One region of the Metapseudomonas cellulosilytica genome, then DNA from elsewhere that is predicted to be linked to it. Evidence: predicted binding sites of a transcription regulator. Region 1 holds the regulator's gene; each other region holds the start of a gene.
The links. The regulator sigma-54, encoded in region 1, starts transcription at its own class of promoters, with help from an activator protein. The targets are predictions, from matches to a motif close to ANTGGCATNNANNTTGCTNT.
Positions count from the first base shown of each region.

Region 1 (5,025 bases):
CTCCCACCCGGGCGGCGCCCTTGGCCGTCGCCTGCTGCTGAAGGTGGAGAACATCATGCACAGCGGCGACAGCCTGCCCGGCGTCGCCCGCGGTACGCCGCTGCGCGAAGCGCTGCTGGAAATGACCCGCAAGGGCCTGGGCATGACCGCGGTACTGGAAAGCGACGGCCGCCTCGCCGGCATCTTCACCGACGGCGACCTGCGCCGCACCCTGGACAAGGGTGTCGACGTGCGCCTGGCCAGCATCGACGAGGTCATGACCGTCCACGGCAAGACCGTGCGCCCGGACATGCTTGCGGCCGAAGCCCTGAAGATCATGGACGACCACAAGATCAACGTGCTGGTGGTGGTCGATGCAGACGACCGCCCCATCGGCGCCTTGCACATCCATGACATGACCCGCGCCGGAGTGATCTGATGAGCAATGAACTCCTTGCCCGTGCCAAGGCCATCCGCCTGGCGGTGTTCGACGTAGACGGCGTGCTGACCGATGGCCGCCTGTACTTCCTCCCCGGTGGCGGCGAATTCAAGACCTTCAATACCCTCGACGGCCACGGCATCAAGATGCTGATGAACGCCGGCGTGAGCACCGCCATCATCAGCGGCCGCCAATCAGAAGTGGTCGAGCGCCGGGCGCAGAACCTCGGTATCCAGCACCTGTTCCAGGGTCGCGAGGACAAACTCGTGGTGCTCGATGGCCTGCTCGCCGAACTCGGCCTGACCCATGACCAGGTCGCCTACCTGGGCGACGACCTGCCCGACCTGCCGGTGATCCGCCGCGTCGGCCTCGGCATGGCGGTAGCCAACGCCGACGCCTTCGTGCGCCAGCACGCCCATGGCGTCACCCAGGCCCGCGGCGGCGAAGGCGCGGCCCGCGAGTTCTGCGAGCTGATCCTGCGCGCCCAGGGCAGCCTGGAAGCGGCCCAAGCCGCCTACCTCTGAGGCCCGCCATGTCGAAGAACTTGCGCCTGGCGCTGACCTTCACGCCCATCGCTGCACTGCTTATCGCGCTCGGCTACTGGAACATCAGCCCGGAAAGTTTCATGGACCGATCGCCAGCCCAGGGTAATGACAACGCCATCGACTTCTACGTCGAGAACGGCAAGAGCACCCAGTTCCAGGCTGACGGCAAGCTGCACTACGAAATGACCGCGACGCGCCTCGAACATATCAAGGCCAGCGATGTCACAATGCTGACCAATCCCGACCTGCTGCTGCATCGCGGCACGGCCTATCCCTGGCACGTGCAGAGCGAGCGCGGCGAAGTCGGCCCCGAAGGCAAGCAGGTTGAACTGATCGACAAGGTCAGGGTGGCCCGCACCGACGCCAAGGGTCGACCCACCATCCTGACCACCAGCCGCCTGACCGTGTTCCCCGACCAGGAATATGCGCAGACCCAGCAAGCCGTTAGAATCGAGGCGGCCAATGGGGTGACTACGGCGAATGGAATGAAAGCGTACTTGAATGACAGCAGGATGCTCCTGCAGTCCAACGTAAGAGGCCAGCATGAGGTTCGTTAATACCCTCCCCCTGTTGCTCAGCCTGGGCGTCGCACTCGGAAGTGCCGCTGCCTGGGCACTGCCTTCTGACCGCGATCAGCCGATTCGCGTGCAGGCCGACAGCGCCGAGCTCGATGACAAGCAAGGTGTCGCGGTCTACCGCGGCAATGTGGTGATCACCCAGGGCACCCTGAAGATCACCGGTGACACCGTCACCATCACCCAGGACGCCAACGGCGACGTCGAGGTCTTCACCTCGGTGGGCAAGCCCGCCTACTACGAGCAGAAGCCGGCCGTGGACAAGGAAATCGTCAAGGCCTATGGCCTGACCATCCAGTACTTCGCCGCCAACGAGCGCATCATCCTGCTCGACCAGGCCAAGGTGGTCCAGGAGGGCAATACCTTCGAAGGCGAGAAGATCGTCTATGACACCCAGCGCCAGATCGTCAACGCGGGCCGCGCCACCGGCGCCAATGTCAGCACCCCGCGACCGCGGATCGACATGGTGATCCAGCCGAAGAAGAAAGAGCAGAAAGCACAGTAATGGCGACTCTCAAAGCCCAGCACCTGGCCAAGAGCTACAAGAGCCGCCAGGTGGTCCGCGACGTCAGCCTGTCCATCGACAGCGGTCAGATCGTCGGCCTCCTCGGCCCCAACGGCGCGGGCAAGACCACCTGCTTCTACATGATCGTCGGCCTGGTGAAGGCTGACCAGGGCCGCGTCCTGATCGACCAGCAGGATGTTACCCACCAGCCCATGCACGGCCGCGCCCGCGCCGGCATCGGCTATCTGCCGCAGGAAGCCTCGATCTTCCGCAAGCTCAGCGTGGCGGACAACATCATGGCGATTCTCGAGACCCGCAAGGACCTCGACCGCGCCGGACGCCGCAAGGAGCTGGAAAGCCTGCTGCAGGAATTCCACATCAGCCACATCCGCGACAGCCTCGGCATGAGCCTGTCGGGCGGCGAGCGCCGCCGCGTGGAAATCGCCCGCGCGCTGGCCACTGCCCCCAAGTTCATCCTGCTGGACGAACCCTTCGCCGGCGTGGACCCGATCTCCGTGGGCGACATCAAGCAGATCATCCACCACCTCAAGGCGAAGGGCATCGGCGTGCTGATCACCGACCACAACGTCCGCGAAACCCTGGATATCTGCGAGACCGCCTACATTGTCAGTGAAGGCCAACTGATCGCCGAAGGTGATGCGCAAGCCATCCTGGCCAACCAGCTGGTGAAGGACGTCTACCTGGGCCACGAGTTCCGCCTGTAACCGCAGGCGAATTGGCCTGCTGGACGACTTGCGATAACTAGGAAAATCCTTCAAGGTCAGGCATATAATTTGCTTCTGGTGGCGCTCAACGCGCCCTGTAGTGGATGGCGCGCGAGCGCCGGCGAATAAGGTGCTAAGCCCTCTGCCATGAAACCATCGCTAGTCCTCAAGATGGGCCAGCAGCTGACGATGACCCCGCAGCTGCAACAGGCCATCCGCCTACTCCAACTCTCCACCCTGGACCTCCAGCAGGAGATCCAGGAGGCGCTGGAATCCAATCCCATGCTGGAACGGCAGGAGGATGGAGACGACTTCGACACCTCCGACCCCATGGCCGAAGGCGACCAGATGCCCAACTCCGGCAGCCAGGAAGCGAGCTTCCAGGAGTCCAGTGTCGCGACCAATGCCGAAGCCCTCGAAGATGGCGAATGGCATGAACGCATCCCCAGCGAGCTGCCCGTCGACACGGCCTGGGAAGACGTCTACCAGACCAGCGCCAGCAGCCTGCCGAGCAACGATGACGACGAGTGGGACTTCACCTCGCGCACTTCGGTGGGCGAAAGCCTGCAGAGTCACCTGCTCTGGCAGCTCAACCTGGCGCCCATGTCCGATACCGACCGGCTGATCGCGGTCACCCTGGTCGACTGCATCAACAACGACGGCTACCTCGAGGAGTCCCTCGCCGAGATCACCGAATCCTTCGACCCTGAGCTCGGCATCGAGCTGGATGAAGTCGAGGTGGTGCTGCATCGCATTCAGCAATTCGAGCCCGCCGGCGTCGGCGCCCGCGACCTGCGCGAATGCCTCGTCCTGCAACTTCGCCAGCTGCCGCCGAACACCCCCTGGCTGAGCGAGGCCCAGCGCCTGGCTGGCGACTACCTCGACCTGCTCGGCAGCCGCGACTACAGCCAGCTGATGCGGCGCATGAAGGTGAAGGAAGACGAACTGCGCCAGATCATCGAACTGATTCAGGCGCTCAACCCGCGCCCCGGCTCGCAGATCGAAGCCAGCGAGCCCGAGTACGTGGTGCCGGACGTCATAGTGCGCAAGCACAATGAACGCTGGCTGGTGGAGCTGAACCAGGAGGCTGTGCCGCGCCTGCGGGTCAATCCGCACTATGCCGGGTTCGTCCGCCGCGCCGACTCCAGCGCCGACAATACCTTCATGCGCAACCAGCTCCAGGAAGCGCGCTGGTTCATCAAGAGCCTGCAAAGCCGCAATGAAACCCTGATGAAAGTCGCCACCCAGATCGTCGAGCACCAGCGCGGCTTCCTGGAATACGGCGACGAGGCGATGAAGCCCCTGGTGCTGCACGACATCGCCGAAGCCGTGGGCATGCACGAGTCCACCATCTCGCGTGTGACCACGCAGAAATACATGCACACCCCCCGCGGCATCTACGAGCTGAAGTACTTCTTCTCCAGCCACGTCAGCACCTCGGAAGGCGGCGAATGCTCGTCTACCGCGATCCGCGCCATCATCAAGAAACTGGTCGCAGCGGAAAATCCGAAAAAGCCGTTGAGTGACAGCAAGATCGCTGGTTTACTGGAGGCACAGGGCATTCAAGTGGCCCGTCGCACAGTAGCCAAGTACCGCGAGTCCCTTGGGATAGCGCCTTCCAGCGAACGGAAGCGACTGATGTGACGCGGAAATTGACCCACGCCAAAGTGTTCCGGTGGCAGGCCCGTTAGCCTGTCTCTTCTACACGGGCAATAAGGAGAAAGCGGTATGCAAGTCAACATCAGTGGACATCAACTGGATGTGACCGACGCCCTGCGCAACTACGTTGTCGAGAAGTTCGACCGTCTGGAGCGCCACTTCGACCGAATCACCAACGTGCAGGTGATAATGAACGTCGAAAAACTCAAACAGAAAATCGAAGCCACTTTGCACATCGCCGGCGGCGAAGTCGTTGCCAACGCGGAACATGAAGACATGTACGCGGCCATCGACCTGCTCACCGACAAGCTCGATCGCCAGTTGATCAAGCACAAGGAAAAGCAGCTTAACCGCCAGCAGGGTGCTACCGCCCGCTGACCCCTCCCCTATGATTCGACTCGAGCAAATCCTGACCCCCGGCCGTTCCCTGGTGAACGTGCCGGGAGGCAGCAAGAAACGTGTTCTGGAACAGATCGCCAAGCTGGTCGCCCGCGACCTTCCCGACCTTGATAACCAGGATATCTTCGAGAGCCTGGTTTCCCGGGAAAAGCTCGGGTCCACCGGTTTCGGCAACGGCATCGCCATTCCCCACTGTCGT
Region 1 is NZ_JBHZGN010000010.1:50,836-55,860, forward strand. It holds gene ACFW0H_RS14375 (KpsF/GutQ family sugar-phosphate isomerase) at 1-418, shown strand, start outside; gene ACFW0H_RS14380 (KdsC family phosphatase) at 418-942, shown strand; gene lptC (LPS export ABC transporter periplasmic protein LptC) at 951-1,520, shown strand; gene lptA (lipopolysaccharide transport periplasmic protein LptA) at 1,507-2,043, shown strand; gene lptB (LPS export ABC transporter ATP-binding protein) at 2,043-2,768, shown strand; gene ACFW0H_RS14400 (RNA polymerase factor sigma-54) at 2,916-4,412, shown strand; gene hpf (ribosome hibernation-promoting factor, HPF/YfiA family) at 4,497-4,805, shown strand; gene ptsN (PTS IIA-like nitrogen regulatory protein PtsN) at 4,816-5,025, shown strand, end outside.

Region 2 (5,025 bases), on a different contig from region 1:
CCCAGACGTACATCGAGGCCTTGGGGTTCTCCACCATCCAGCCGATCTCGTGGAGCCCCTTCACCAGCACGTTGCGGCGCTGGCGATACTGCTCGGCGATATCGCGCACGCACTGCTGGTCGCCCTCCAGGGCGGCGATGGCCGCTACCTGCAGCGGAGTGAAGGTGCCGTAGTCGTGATAGCTCTTGATGCGCGCCAGGGCGCTGACCAGTTCCTGGTTGCCGACCATGAAGCCGATCCGCCAGCCCGCCATGTTGTAGCTCTTGGACAGGGTGAAGAACTCCACCGCGATGTCCTTCGCTCCGGGCACCTGCATGATCGAGGGCGCTTTCCAACCGTCGTAGACGATGTCGGCGTAGGCCAGGTCGTGCACCACCAGCACGTCGTACTGCTTGGCCAGGGCGACCACCCGCTCGAAGAAGTCCAGTTCCACGCATTGCGCGGTGGGGTTGGACGGGAAGCCGATGATCATCATCTTCGGCTTCGGAATGGATTCGCGGATGGCCCGTTCCAGTTCGGCGAAGAAGTCCACGCCGGGCACCAGGGGGACCGAGCGCACCTGGGCCCCGGCGATCACGGCACCGTAGATGTGGATCGGGTAGCTGGGGTTGGGCACCAGTACCGTGTCGCCATGGTCGAGGGTGGCGAGCATCAGGTGTGCCAGGCCTTCCTTGGAGCCGATGGTGACGATGGCTTCGGTTTCAGGATCGATCTCCACGTCGTAGCGGTCCTTGTACCAGCGCGAGATGGCCCTGCGCAGGCGCGGAATGCCGCGGGAGGTGGAGTATCCGTGGGTGTCTTCACGCTGGGCGACCTGCACGAGCTTTTCCACGATATGCGGCGGGGTGGCGCCGTCGGGGTTGCCCATGGACAGATCGATGATGTCCTCGCCGCGACGGCGTGCCGCCATCTTGAGTTCGGCAGTGATATTGAAGACGTAGGGGGGGAGACGATCGATGCGCGCAAAGCGGCGCGCTGAACGCTGGTCAGCCATGCTTTCCTCGGATACGTAAGCGCCCGGAACCGTCCGAGCGACGTCGGCCACTGCGGTGGCCTGGCGGCGAAGATAAGGGCTTGGCAGGGCCTTTGTCGAGGGGAGTTTCTTGAAGTTTGCCGCGCCGTTGGTGGCGCGGCGTCGAACGGGCGCCGCCAGCTCGTGAAAGCCCGGTTCGCGAGCAGAGCTCTATCCGGCCAGGGGGTGGTCCTCAGTGTCCCAGCATGTCGTGCATGGCGATGATCTGTTCGGCCACCTGGATCAGTTTCTGCTGCCGGCTCATCGCCTGGCGGCGCATCAAGGTGTAGGCCTCCTCCTCGTTGCAATTCTTCATTTTCATCAGCAGTCCCTTGGCCAGCTCGATGCGCTTGCGTTCAGCCAACTGCTGGTCGCGGGCCGAGAGCTGGGCGCGCAGCGCCTGGTCGCTTTCGAAGCGGGCCATGGCGACGTCGAGGATGGGTTGCAGGCGGTCGACCTGGATGCCTTCGACGATGTAGGCGCTGACGCCGGCCTGGATGGCCTGGCGCATGACCTTGGGGTCGTGCTCGTCGGTGAACATCACGATGGGGCGGGGCTGGTCGCGGGTCACCATCACCACCTGCTCCATTACGTCCCGGCCCGGGGATTCGGTATCGATCAGCACCACGTCCGGGCGTATCGCCTCTACCCGGGCTGGCAGGTCGATCGTCAGCCCGGATTCGTCGATCACTTCGAATCCGGCTTCCACCAGGGCGGCCTTGAGTCGACCGACTTTCTTGGCGGTGTCATTGATCAGCAGGATACGCAGCATGGTGGCGTCTTCCCTGGTGGCTATGGGGCGATGGCCCGGACACTGCCGGCCAGCGAGTGGATCGGGAAGCTGCGTGCGTAGCCCGCCGGGTCGCTGCCGTCCCAGGTGCGGCCGTCGATCAGGGTGGCGCTGCGCATCAGGTCCGGCACCTGGATTCCAAGGGATTCGGCGGCCTGGCAGTAGATGTCCAGGCGCTGCACGCGCCGGGCCACGTCCAGGTAGTCCGGGTCGTCCCGCAACAGGCCCCAGCGACGGAACTGGGTCATGAACCAGATGCCGTCGGACAGGTAGGGCATGTTCACCTGGCCGTCTTCGAAGAAGCGCAGCGGGTGCTCGTCCTGCCAGGCATTGCCGAGGCCGTCCTGGTAGTGACCGAGGAAGCGCCCCTCCACGGCCGAAAGTGGTACGTCCACGTAGTCGCTGCCGCTGATCAGTTGGGCGGTGCTATGGCGATTCTCCTCGCTGGCGTCGATGAAGCGGCTGGCCTCCAGCACGGCCATGGTCAGCGCACGGGCGGTGTTGGGGTACTGCTCGGCGAACTCCCGGGTTACGGCGAGCACCTTTTCCGGATGGTCTGGCCAGATCATCTGGCTGGTGGCCAGGGTGAAGCCCTGACCTTGGTCTACCGCCAGGGCGCCCCAGGGGCCGCCGGCACAGAAGCCGTCGATGCGCGCCGCCTTGAGGTGGGTGACCATCTGCGCGGGCGGCACCACCACCGTGTCGACGTCTCGCAGCGGATGGATGCCCTGGGCCGCGAGCCAGTAGTTCAGCCACATGGCATGGGTGCCGGTGGGAAAGGTCTGGGCGAAGGTCAGGCGTGCACCGCCTTGGCGCACGTGGCGGGCCAGTGCCTCGGAACTGGTCACGCCGATGCGCTTGAGTGGTTCGGAGAGGTTGATCGCCTGTCCGTTCTGGCACAGGCCCATGAGGATGGACATCGCGGCAGCCGGTCCGCCGATGCCCAGTTCGATGCCATAGACCTGGCCGTAGAGGGCCTGTGCAGCGTCCAGTTCGCCGGAGAGCAGCTTGTCGCGCAAGGTGGCCCAGGAGGATTGGCGCTGGAGGTTCAGGGTCAAGCCATAGGGTTGGGCGAAGCCCTGGGTGGCGGCGACTATCAGGGACGCCGAGTCGGTCAGGGGCATGAGGCCCAGATTGAGCATGCACTTCTCCGGTGCATCGCTGCCCGCTAACCAGGCCAGGTTGTCCGCGCGCGTGGTGTCCTGCGTGTCCGTCATCTTGGTTGCCACCTGTCAGCAAAATGGCGCCGATCCGGAGCAGCCGGGGCTCGCCGGTATCGACGCCATCGTCATCCACCCGCTCCGCCGTTGGAGTGAGTATCGTCGAGGCGGATCAAGCAAGCGTTATGCCAGGAGCCGAAAAAAACGAGCCCCGCCGGGGCGGGGCAAGGGTTCGAGGTCGGAGCCACCTCAACGTTCGATGATCTGCTTCACCTGGCTTTGCGGGATCTGTTGGACGCGACCTTCGTCGTCCTCGAACTTGAGCATGCCGGTGTCCTTGTCGAGCCTGGGCTTCTCGTCGGAAGTGATGAGCTGGCCGTCCGTCGTGGCGATCAGGTACTCGCTGGAGCAGCCGGCCAAGCCAAGGGTGCAGAGGAGGATGAGAAACCAGGCTTTCATGGCGGCGCTCCCCGTGGTGGCAGCTGATACCTGCAACATAGCTGCTGGCGGGGGAGCTGCAAGGTGGACAGGGTGACCCTCTGTCGAAAGTGTGTGCCGCTTGGCGGAGGCGGGCTGCCACTGCGCATGGCTGGCAATTCGCAGGGGGTGTCGACCCGTCGGTGTGCACGACAAAAAGAAGAAGCCCCGCACGGGGCGGGGCTTCTGCGTCACCAGGATCGCGGTGCAGGCTTAGGCCTGGACCACCGGGATCTTGGCGTTGGCCGCGGCTTCCTTGTACTCGGCGATCTGGTCGAAGGACAGGTAGCGGTAGATATCGGCAGCCATGCTGTCGATGTTCTTCGCGTATTCCATGTACTCGGCCACGGTCGGCAGTTTGCCCAGGATCGAGGCAACGGCCGCCAGCTCGGCGGAGGCCAGGTAGACGTTGGTGGCGTCGCCCAGACGGTTGGGGAAGTTACGGGTGGAGGTGGAGACCACGGTGGCGCCAGTCTGTACGCGGGCCTGGTTGCCCATGCACAGCGAGCAACCCGGCATTTCCATGCGCGCGCCGGCCTTGCCGTAGATGCCGTAGTAGCCTTCCTCGGTCAGCTGGTGCTGGTCCATCTTGGTCGGCGGCGCCAGCCACAGACGGGTCGGAATGCCGCCCTTGACCTTGTCCAGCAGCTTACCGGCCGCGCGGAAGTGACCGATGTTGGTCATGCAGGAGCCGATGAACACCTCGTCGATCTTGTCGCCGGCCACGGTGGACAGCAGGCGGGCATCGTCCGGGTCGTTCGGTGCGCAGAGCACAGGCTCTTTCACGTCGGCCAGGTCGATCTCGATGACGGCGGCGTATTCGGCGTCAGCGTCGCCTTCCAGCAGTTGCGGGTTGGCCAGCCAGGCTTCCATGGCCTGGGCGCGGCGTTCCATGGTGCGGGCGTCGCCGTAGCCTTCGCCGATCATCCAGCGCAGCAGGGTGATGTTGGACTTCAGGTACTCGGCAATCGCTTCTTCCGGCAGCTTGATGGAGCAACCGGCCGCGGAACGCTCGGCCGAGGCGTCGGACAGCTCGAAAGCTTGCTCGACGGTCAGGTCGTTGAGGCCTTCGATCTCGAGGATGCGGCCGGAGAAGATGTTCTTCTTGCCCTTCTTCTCGACGGTCAACAGGCCCGCTTGGATGGCGTAGTAGGGAATGGCATGCACCAGGTCACGCAGGGTGATCCCGGGCTGCATCTTGCCCTTGAAGCGCACCAGCACGGATTCCGGCATGTCCAGCGGCATCACGCCGGTGGCGGCGGCGAAGGCCACCAGGCCGGAGCCGGCCGGGAAGGAGATACCGATCGGGAAGCGGGTGTGGGAGTCACCGCCGGTGCCGACGGTGTCCGGCAGCAGCATGCGGTTCAGCCAGCTGTGGATGATGCCGTCGCCCGGACGCAGGGACACGCCGCCACGGGTGCGGATGAAATCCGGCAGGGTGTGGTGGGTGTTGACGTCGATGGGCTTCGGATAGGCGGCGGTGTGGCAGAAGGACTGCATCACCAGGTCGGCGGAGAAGCCGAGGCAGGCGAGGTCTTTCAGCTCGTCGCGGGTCATCGGGCCAGTGGTGTCCTGGGAACCGACGG
Region 2 is NZ_JBHZGN010000006.1:303,834-308,858, forward strand. It holds gene alaC (alanine transaminase) at 1-994, opposite strand, end outside; gene ACFW0H_RS10640 (ANTAR domain-containing response regulator) at 1,206-1,784, opposite strand; gene ACFW0H_RS10645 (CmpA/NrtA family ABC transporter substrate-binding protein) at 1,805-3,019, opposite strand; gene ACFW0H_RS10650 (YgdI/YgdR family lipoprotein) at 3,212-3,421, opposite strand; partial or broken gene ACFW0H_RS10655 (bifunctional aconitate hydratase 2/2-methylisocitrate dehydratase) at 3,653-5,025, opposite strand, start outside.
Region 2: ACFW0H_RS10645 (CmpA/NrtA family ABC transporter substrate-binding protein) is a predicted target of sigma-54. The motif match lies at 3,136-3,155, and genes of this name have one in related genera.

Region 3 (5,025 bases), 160 kb from region 1:
AGGATTTCTACCGCGCGCAATGCAGGACACTGCAAAAGGAGTTCGGCATCGACGACGACCGCCTGCATATCGAAGAAGGCGCGGCCGATATCCTCATTCCGCAAATGGCCCACACACTCAATGCCGCGCTGACGGTGATCGGCAACGTGGCCCGCACCGGGCTGACCGGCGCCTTGATCGGCAACACCGCCGAGATGGTGCTCGACACGCTGGAGAGCGATGTCCTGGTACTCAAACCGGACGACATCATCACCCACTTGGAAGAACTGGCGGCCCCGGCACAAGGCGCCCAGGAGCAGGCCACGCTGACGTCCTGGCCTTACAACCACCATAACCATCGGCTTTAGGTTGTCCGGTCTGCGGCTCGTTGGTCGTGGCCGTGTGGCGCTGCTGAGCCTCTGATTCCCGCCTTGCCGAGCCGCGGGGCGTTGCCATGCGCCCCGGGTGAGGCTATGGTGCCGCCGTCCTGGCAAATTCCAGGACCGGGCGTCGCGGCCCGAAATGCAAAAGGCGCACAAGCGCCGACCATCCGATTGCTGGCGCTTTTTTGTGTCGGCAACGTCGTGTCATGGCGGCTGTGCGCGGGAGACCGAAAGGTCTGCCGGGTTCCTTTTGCCCCGGTCCGCGAACCCGTGCACAGCTGCCACCCCAATCGTTTCGCGGCGATTCGCGGCAGTTCCCAAGCAAAAGGAGCTTCGACTATGCACACCCGCACATCAGCAAGGAATGCACACCCCTGGGTAGCGACTATCGCCAAGGGTCAGAGAGTCGCAGGAGGTGGGCTATGAACAGCTTCGCCCGCATTGCCGACCACCAAGGCGACCGCATCATGACCGCCGGCTACGCCCTCGGCACCATAGCCGACTTGCTGGGCTGCGACGGCCTCGAACACCACCTGAGCGACCGGGACCTGAAAGGCCTGCACCACGCTATCAAGGCCATCTCGGAACTGATGAAGTGCTCGGCGATGGAGCTGTATAGCGTTGCCGACAAAATTGACAGGCAAGACTGAAAGGCGCATCGCCGAGGCACCAAGCCATGGCCCGCCCCACGAAAAACAAAAAGCCCCGCTGATGCGGGGCTTTCTGTCTGGATCATGGTGCCGGTAAGAGGAATCGAACCCCCGACCTTCTCATTACGAATGAGCTGCTCTACCGACTGAGCTACACCGGCGCGGCGCTCAAGATAAACGCTGCGGGCGCAGTTGAAAAGCGCCCAAATGTGAAAAACGTCGACTTGGGATTCAGCGCAAACGGATGGCCATTCACTGCGGCCAACAGGCAGGCATAGAAACGCGAAAGCCCCGCCGCGAGGGACAGGGCTTTCGAGACAATCTGGTGATGGGTTTCGCTTCGCTCACCCCATCCTACACGCTTAGTCTTTACAAACCTTAGCAGCCAAACAGGTGCCGGACTGAGTCCACGTTACTTGCGTTGCACCAGCCGCCAATGACGGAGTATTGATGTAGGTGTAGCCGCCCGCAGGAGCCCCAGCTGTGGCAGTAACAGCTGCAGTGGTTCCCGTAATAGCTAGAGCGGTAGTCGCTTCTTTAGAGTTCACAAGCGTAGTAATGCCGACTTCTGCGATGGTGTCACAGGCAGTTGCATCGCCTGCGTTTTCGGTCAGACACACGGAAATAGCAGTTTCAGCAGAGGCTGCAGCTGACACAATGTCTTGAAACTTAGATTTAGTCACATAGTCCTGATATGCCGGAATCGCGACAGCAGCCAAAATACCGATAATCGCAACCACAATCATCAATTCGATCAAGGTAAAGCCTTTTTGCACCTTCATGGAGTTCTCCTAAAGTAAAAATAAAGGTCTAGCGACCTGGTTTAAGCCTAAGCAGATAGCATGCCAAATCTATCAAGCACACTACTCATGCACCTCCAGCCTGACCAGACCACAGAGCTCCATCCAGAATCAGCAATTAGTGACATTTTTTGGCTCTATCTTGCTTCACGCAAGATAGAGCCCATCCACGCAAACGCAGGACAAATCAACCGCACGGTGGCTAATCCTCCGCATCTCCCCCTCTCCACAAAGCATAACGCCCCGCAGAGGCGGGGCGTTATGGGAAGAGGTATCAGCGGCGACGAGACAGTATCGCGGTGAACGGTGGCAGCCCCTTTGGGAACCCAACCCTACGGTCCGTCATACGATCATTTCCGAGCGACCCGGATTTAACTTATTGCTTACAAACCTTAGCAGCCAAACAGGTGCCGCTCTGAGTCCACACTACCTGGGTTGCACCAGCCGCCAAAGACGGAGTATTGATGTAGGTGTAGCCGCCCGCAGGAGCTCCAGCTGTGGCAGTAACAGCTGCAGTGGTTCCCGTAACAGCTAGAGCGGTAGTCGCTTCTTTAGAGTTCACAAGCGTAGTAATGCCGAGTTCTGCGATGGTGTCACAGGCAGTTGCATCGCCTGCGTTTTCAGTCAGACACACGGAAATAGCAGTCTCAACAGAGGCTGCAGCAGACACAATGTCTTGAAACTTAGACTTAGTCACATAGTCCTGATATGCCGGAATCGCGACAGCAGCCAAAATACCGATAATCGCAACCACGATCATCAATTCGATAAGGGTGAAACCTTTTTGAGCCTTCATTTTTTTCTCCATCTGCTGAGGGTCAAACAACCTGACAACGCCATCAGTGCACAGTACGTGCCACATGCAGCACCCGTCGAAAGGGCAGCCAAAAACGGCGTACCGGGGCCGTTCCTATAGCGAGCAGGAGTAACTGAAAGCACCATAAACCGCAAATACTGTCCTTTTTTGTCACCCTCGGCTCAGGCATTTGGCTGCCAAGATCATCTACGTTATAAGGCAGAGTCAAACTCACAGACCGACGCCTGCCATGACAGAGACTGCCCCCACCCTTTCAGGCCTCGCCAAACAGCTTGTCCTGACCAACCTGCTGGACGAGCGGAGCGCCCTTCAGGCCCACACCCAGGCGCAGCGCAACAAGATCCCGCTGATCACTTACCTGGTGCAGAACAAGCTGGTGAAAAGCCGCGATCTGGCGGAAATGGCAGCAGAGCAGTTCGGTGTCGCCTTTCTCGATCTTTCCGGCGTCGACAGCGAATCCCAGCCCAAGGATCTGGTCAGCGAAAAGCTGATTCGCCAACACCGCGCGCTGCCCCTCTGGCGACGTGGCAACAAGCTATTTGTAGGCATTTCCGACCCCACCAATCACCAGGCGGTCACCGATATCCAGTTCAGTACTGGGCTGAATACCGAGGCCATCCTGGTCGAGGATGACAAGCTAGGCGACGCCATCGAGAAGTTCTTCGACTCCGCCACCAGCGGCATGGAGGACCTTGGGGATGTCGACTTGGATGGCGTTGACGTCGAAGCGGTCGATGATGACAAGAAGGACAACCCTGGCGGCGTGGATGCCGATGACGCTCCGGTAGTGCGCTTCGTCAACAAGATGCTGCTGGATGCCATTCGCGGCGGCTCTTCAGACCTGCACTTTGAGCCGTATGAGCGCTCCTACCGGGTGCGTTTCCGTACCGACGGCATGCTGCATGAGGTGGCCAAGCCCCCAATCCAGTTGGCCAGCCGTATTGCCGCCCGCCTGAAGGTGATGGCTGCGCTGGATATTTCCGAACGGCGCAAGCCCCAGGATGGCCGGATCAAGATGAAGATCTCCAAGGCCAAGTCCATCGACTTTCGCGTCAATACCCTGCCCACCCTCTGGGGCGAGAAGATCGTGATGCGGATCCTCGATCCCACCAGCGCCCAGATGGGCATCGATGCCCTGGGCTACGAGGAAGAACAGAAGGAACTCTATCTCGCCGCCCTGAAGCAGCCCCAGGGCATGATCCTGGTGACCGGCCCCACTGGATCCGGCAAGACTGTATCCCTCTATACCGGCATCAATATCCTCAATACTGTGGATATCAATATCTCCACGGCAGAAGATCCGGTGGAGATCAACCTGGAAGGGGTGAACCAGGTTAACGTCAATCCCAGACAGGGCATGGATTTCGCCCAGGCCTTGCGCGCCTTCCTGCGCCAGGACCCGGATGTGATCATGGTGGGTGAGATCCGCGATCTGGAAACCGCCGAGATCGCCATCAAGGCGGCCCAGACCGGCCATATGGTGCTGTCCACCCTGCACACCAACAGCGCCGCGGAGACCCTGACCCGCATGCGCAATATGGGTGTGCCGGCTTTCAATATCGCCACCTCGGTGAACCTGATCATCGCCCAACGCCTGGCACGCAAATTGTGTATCCATTGCAAGAAGGAACTGGAGATCCCCCGGGAAACCCTGCTCAAGGAGGGTTTCCCGGAGTCCAGCATCGGCAGCTTCAAGCTCTATGGCCCAGTGGGCTGCGACAACTGCAACCAGGGCTACAAGGGCCGAGTTGGTATTTATGAAGTGGTTAAAGTCACGCCGGCTATGCAGCAGCTTATTATGGAGGAGGCCAACTCCATCCAGATCGCCCGGCAGGCGCGCCAGGATGGCTACAACGATTTGCGAACCTCGGGCTTGGTGAAGGCCATGACCGGCATTACCAGCCTCGAGGAAGTCAACCGCGTGACCAAGGATTAATCCATGGCGGCAAAAGCGCTGAAAAACAGTACCTTCGCCTGGGAAGGCACAGACAAGAAAGGATCCAAGGTCAGGGGCGAGATCTCGGGGCAGAACCCGGCCCTGGTCAAGGCCCAGTTGCGCAAGCAGGGCATCAACCCGACCAAGGTACGCAAGAAGTCGGCGCCCCTGTTGAGCGCAGGGCAGACGATCAAGCCACTGGATATCGCTCTCTTCACCCGCCAGATGGCCACCATGATGAAGGCCGGCGTTCCTTTGATGCAGTCCTTCGACATCATCGGCGAGGGTTTCGAGAAGCCCGCCATGCGCAAGCTGGTGGATGAGGTGAAGCAGGAGGTGTCCGCCGGCAACAGCCTAGCCAACTCCCTGCGCAAGAAGCCTGAATATTTCGACGAGCTCTACTGCAACCTGGTGGACTCGGGCGAGCAGGCTGGTGCCCTGGAAACCTTGCTGGATCGTA
Region 3 is NZ_JBHZGN010000010.1:210,294-215,318, forward strand. It holds gene ACFW0H_RS15115 (universal stress protein) at 1-347, shown strand, start outside; gene ACFW0H_RS15120 (hypothetical protein) at 785-1,012, shown strand; tRNA gene ACFW0H_RS15125 (tRNA-Thr) at 1,098-1,173, opposite strand; gene ACFW0H_RS15130 (pilin) at 1,375-1,794, opposite strand; gene ACFW0H_RS15135 (pilin) at 2,189-2,608, opposite strand; gene pilB (type IV-A pilus assembly ATPase PilB) at 2,859-4,565, shown strand; gene ACFW0H_RS15145 (type II secretion system F family protein) at 4,569-5,025, shown strand, end outside.
Region 3: ACFW0H_RS15135 (pilin) is a predicted target of sigma-54. The motif match lies at 2,654-2,673, and genes of this name have one in related genera.